Regions from separate parts of the Bradyrhizobium sp. NBAIM03 genome, predicted to be linked through region 2. Evidence: predicted binding sites of a transcription regulator. Region 2 holds the regulator's gene; the other holds the start of a gene.
The links. The regulator LexA, encoded in region 2, represses DNA repair genes until DNA is damaged. The targets are predictions, from matches to a motif close to TGTTCNNNNTGTGTTCNG.
Positions count from the first base shown of each region.

Region 1: a site for LexA is predicted at 1,117-1,134, ahead of I6F21_RS24695 (YifB family Mg chelatase-like AAA ATPase). Genes of this name have one in related genera too.

Region 1 covers NZ_JADYVS010000018.1:15,626-18,022, forward strand. The annotation lists gene I6F21_RS24685 (tetratricopeptide repeat protein) at 1-638, opposite strand, end outside; gene I6F21_RS24690 (PilZ domain-containing protein) at 718-963, opposite strand; gene I6F21_RS24695 (YifB family Mg chelatase-like AAA ATPase) at 1,192-2,397, shown strand, end outside.
Region 2 covers NZ_JADYVS010000010.1:206,240-208,636, reverse strand. The annotation lists gene glp (gephyrin-like molybdotransferase Glp) at 1-789, shown strand, start outside; gene lexA (transcriptional repressor LexA) at 966-1,667, shown strand; gene I6F21_RS17850 (hypothetical protein) at 2,042-2,397, shown strand, end outside.

The sequences.
Region 1 (2,397 bases), on a different contig from region 2:
GCATCGTTCTGATTGCGCTGATGGGCGCGGCCGAGCACCTGTTCGGCCTTCGAGAGATTATTTTGCAGCATGTAGGACAGGCCGAGATTGGACAGCACGGTCGGCTCGTTCGGCACGATCTTCAACGCCGCGGCGTAATATTGCTGGGCTTCCTCGTTGCGGCCGAGCTGATCGAGCACAGCCCCTTGCGCCGACAGGATGCGCCAATCGGGATCCTCGGGCGAATGCGCCCGGCCGAGGACGTCGAAGGCCTGCTGGAAATTGCCGTTGTCGGCGAGGGCGCGGCCGTAGCCGGCGAGCAGCGCCTTGTTGCCGGGACGGGCGAGCACGGCCTGCTCCAGCACTGCGACCGCCTGCGCGCGCTGGCCGCTGCCACGCAGCGCCTTGCCGTATTCGAGAGCAATGGCGGGATCGCTCGGCTTGGCGCGATAACGCTCGCGAAGTGCGTCCATCTCCGGCGTGGGGTCGGCCTTGCTGTCGGACTTGCCGTCAAGCTTGGCGGCGGGCTCCCGCTTGCCGCCGAGCGCACCGGTGACGTCGTCGATGCCGGCCGTCTGACAGCCGCAGAGCGCGAGGATCAGGACGGCGGAACACAGATATCCCGCCGGGGATAAGGCGAGGAACGAACGCTTGGGCATACTCTGATCACTCGGCAACTGATCAGAGATGCTTACCGATTAACGCTAAAGTCCCGTTAAGGGGCGCGCCTGTTGATGTTCAGTCGACGAATTCGGCGCCGAATTCGCAGCCGATGCGCCAGCGCAGGCGGCATTGGCGGGAATAATCAGGCGCGAAGATGATGGTGAATTGCGGCGGCACTTCCAGAAATTCCGCCACCACTTTCACGCCGCCATCCGAAATGTCCGTGATCGTGCAATCCCGCGGCAGCGAGCCCGCGCCAAAATGGATCTTGGCGAGGCGGCTGCACACCCGACGTTCGCTTCTCCGGCGATTTGCAAGCATTTGAACTGTTCACCCGTTAGACCACGGCCCATCCCGCAGCCCTAGGAGTAGCGGACATTCGTTGGAATGTGCTGAGGAGAGAAGGCGGCATTCGAGACGTAGTGTCTGGGCTGCGTTTACGATTGGTTAGGATTTGACCGGCCGCCAAGCGATTGTTCCCGTATTGTTCTTGCGGAAACGGCCGCGCTCTGCTACCCCTAATTGCAGCAATGGGCAGGCTGGTTCGGCATGGTTCAGCGGGTTTCTACCGTCGCCTTTGAGGGGATCGAGGCCCGTGCGGTCGACGTGCAGGTGCAGGTCGCGCCCGGCCTGCCCGCCTTTGCCATCGTCGGCCTGCCGGACAAGGCGGTGTCGGAGGCGCGCGAGCGGGTGCGCTCGGCGCTGATCGCCTCGGGGCTGGCGCTGCCGGCGCGGCGGATCATCGTCAATCTGGCCCCGGCCGACCTCCCGAAGGAGGGCAGCCATTACGACCTGCCGATCGCGCTCGGGCTGATGGCCGCGATCGGCGCCATCCCGCCGGATGCGCTGACCGGCTTCACCGTGCTCGGCGAGCTCGGCCTCGACGGCTCGATCGCGCCGGTGGCCGGCGTCCTTCCCGCCGCGATCGGCGCCAATATGCGCGAGGAAGGTCTGATCTGCCCGGCGTCCTGCGGCTCTGAAGCGGCGTGGGCGAGCCCGGACATCCAGATCATTGCCGCACACTCGCTGATCCAGATCGCCAACCATTTCAAGGGCACCCAGGTGCTGTCGCGGCCGACGCCGAAGGTGCATGAGGCCGCCGCCTCGACGCTCGACCTGCGCGACATCAAGGGCCAGGAAAGCGCCAAGCGCGCACTCGAGATCGCGGCCGCCGGCGGGCACCACCTGCTCATGATCGGCGCGCCGGGCGCGGGCAAATCGATGCTGGCCGCCCGCCTGCCCTCGATCCTGCCGCCGCTGTCGCCGAGCGAGCTGCTCGAGGTCTCGATGATCGCCTCGGTCGCCGGCGAGATCGAAGGCGGCGCGCTGACGGCGCGCCGCCCGTTCCGCTCGCCGCACCATTCCGCCAGCATGGCCGCGCTCACCGGCGGCGGCGCGCGCGCCAAGCCCGGCGAGATCTCGCTGGCGCATCAGGGCGTGCTGTTCCTCGACGAATTGCCGGAATTCGATCCGCGCGTGCTGGATTCGCTGCGCCAACCGCTGGAGAACGGCGAGGTCGCGGTGTCGCGCGCCAATCATCGCGTCACCTACCCTGCCCGCTTCATGCTGGTCGCGGCGATGAATCCCTGCCGCTGCGGCAATGCGTTCGAGCCCGGCTATGCCTGCAAGCGCGGCCGCATCGACCGCTGCACCGGCGATTACCAGGCGCGCATCTCCGGTCCGCTGATGGACCGCATCGATCTGCGCATCGAGGTACCGGCGGTGACGGCCGCCGACCTGATCCTGCCGCCGCCG
Region 2 (2,397 bases):
GGCGACGTGCTGCTGCGCAAGGGAATCCGCCTCACCGAGCGCGATCTCGCCCTTGCCGCCGGAATGAATCATCCGCATCTCGCCATCATCCGCCGCCCGAGGGTTGCCGTTCTCGCCACCGGCGACGAGCTCGTGATGCCGGGCACCACGCCTGGTCGCGGCCAGATCGTCTATTCCAACGGCTATGCCCTGCATGCGCTCGCCCGCAGCGAGGGCGCCGAGACCATCGACCTCGGAATTGCCGCCGATACACTGGAGGCGACGTCCGCCGGCATCCGCCGCGCGCGCGAGAGCGGCGCCGACATCCTGATCACGACCGGCGGTGCCTCGGTCGGCGACCACGACCTGGTCCAGCAGGCGCTCAAGGGCGAAGGCATCGCGATGGCGTTCTGGAAGATCGCGATCCGGCCGGGCAAGCCGATGATGCACGGTCGGATAGGCGCGATGCGCGTGATTGGCCTGCCCGGCAATCCCGTGTCGTCCTACGTGTGCGCCTTCCTGTTCATGGTCCCCTTGATTCGCGCCCTGTCGGGCCGTTCAGCGATTCATCATCGGCGCGAGCGCGCCGTGCTGGGCCGCGATCTCGCCGCCAACGACCAGCGCGAGGACTATCTGCGTGCGCGGCTGGAGGAGCGCGACGACGGCACGCGCGTCGCCCTTCCGGTCAGCCATCAGGACTCCTCCCTTCTTGCGAATCTCGCTGCGGCACAGGTACTTCTGGTGCGCGCACCGTTCGCGCCGAAGGCCGAGGCCGGCACGCCTTGCGAGGTGCTCCGGCTGCCCGTCTGAGCCGCCCAGCCACACGCATTCCGCGAGCTTGGCCGCGTTCACCATAAATTAAGCAGTTGCGGAACACATATCGAACATATAGTGTCCGTTCATGATTTGTTTCGAGGATGTAGCGGCTTAGTGCCGGCTTCATCGTGTCGGAATCGAACGACATCAACCGGGGGACTTTGGTCGAGATGTTGACGCGCAAACAATACGAGCTTCTGCGGTTCATCAGCGAACGTCTGAAGGAAAGCGGCGTGCCGCCGTCCTTCGACGAGATGAAGGATGCGCTCGACCTGCGCTCGAAGTCAGGCATCCATCGCCTGATCACTGCGCTCGAGGAGCGCGGCTTCATTCGCCGCCTGCCCAACCGCGCCCGTGCCATCGAGGTGATCAAGCTGCCCGAGCTCCAGGCCGCCGCCGGCAATCGCCGTGGCTTCACCCCGAGCGTGATCGAGGGCAATCTCGGCAAGGTGCGCGCGAGCTCCAGCCCGCCCGCGGACGAGGGCGAGCGCCCCGTCGCGGTGCCCGTGATGGGCCGCATCGCCGCCGGCACGCCGATCGAGGCGCTGCAGACCCGCAGCCATACCATCAGCGTGCCGCCGGACATGCTCGGCTCGGGCGAGCACTACGCGCTCGAAGTGCGCGGCGATTCGATGGTCGAGGCCGGCATCCTCGACGGCGACATGGCGCTGATCCAGCGCAACGAGACCGCAAATACCGGCGACATCGTGGTGGCATTGATCGACGACGAGGAGGCCACGCTCAAGCGCTTCCGCCGCCGCGGCGCCTCGATCGCGCTCGAGCCCGCCAATGCCGCCTACGAGGTCCGCATTCTTCCGCCGAACCGCGTGAAGATCCAGGGCAAGCTGATCGGGCTTTACCGGAAGTACTGATAACGGAAGTCTCAAGCGCCGCGCGCGCTGCGATCGGCATCGTCGATCCAGGATCGGAGCGGATACTTGCCCGCTCCGGCCGGTCTCTCGCGCCGGCTGTCCGGTCCATCTTCCCGCGCGACATTCCCCCGCGCAGGCGCGCAGCCATTTCTGCTTCGCCGGTAGAGTTGTGCCGGCAGTGCTGATAGCTCCGGCCGAATGCAAGGACGCGAGGTTTGTTCCTATCGAATCCGGGAAAGATAATGTGATCGCGCGCTGCGGACGCGAGCCGCAGATTTGCCCATAACCGAGCAGAGCGTTGTATGCTTCCACTCTGATAGAGGCCTGCGCCTCGAAAGAGACGCGGGTCGCTATCCCAGCATGAGGAGCACCCGATGTGTGACTACAGCCTGCATGCCGTCGCGACGCGCCCCGCCGAAGTCGGCGAGACGATCGTCACGACAACCTTCCGCGGCACCTCGACGCGCGGTTTCGCTTCCGAAGCCGATCCCTCCGTCGCGGTCTGTCTGCTGCCGGGGACGGAGCTCGCTTTCGCCGACAATGTCCGCTACGACAACCGCTGGATCTGGACGCGCACCGTGAACTCTCGCGTCGGCAAGTTCGGCAAGATCGACCCGCACATTCCCGATCGCCATCATGACGCGATCGAATTCCCCGACGGCAAATACGTGCTGGTGACGCAGCTCGTCGAAGGCCAGCGCGCGACCGTGCTGCAATTGCCGGTGACGCA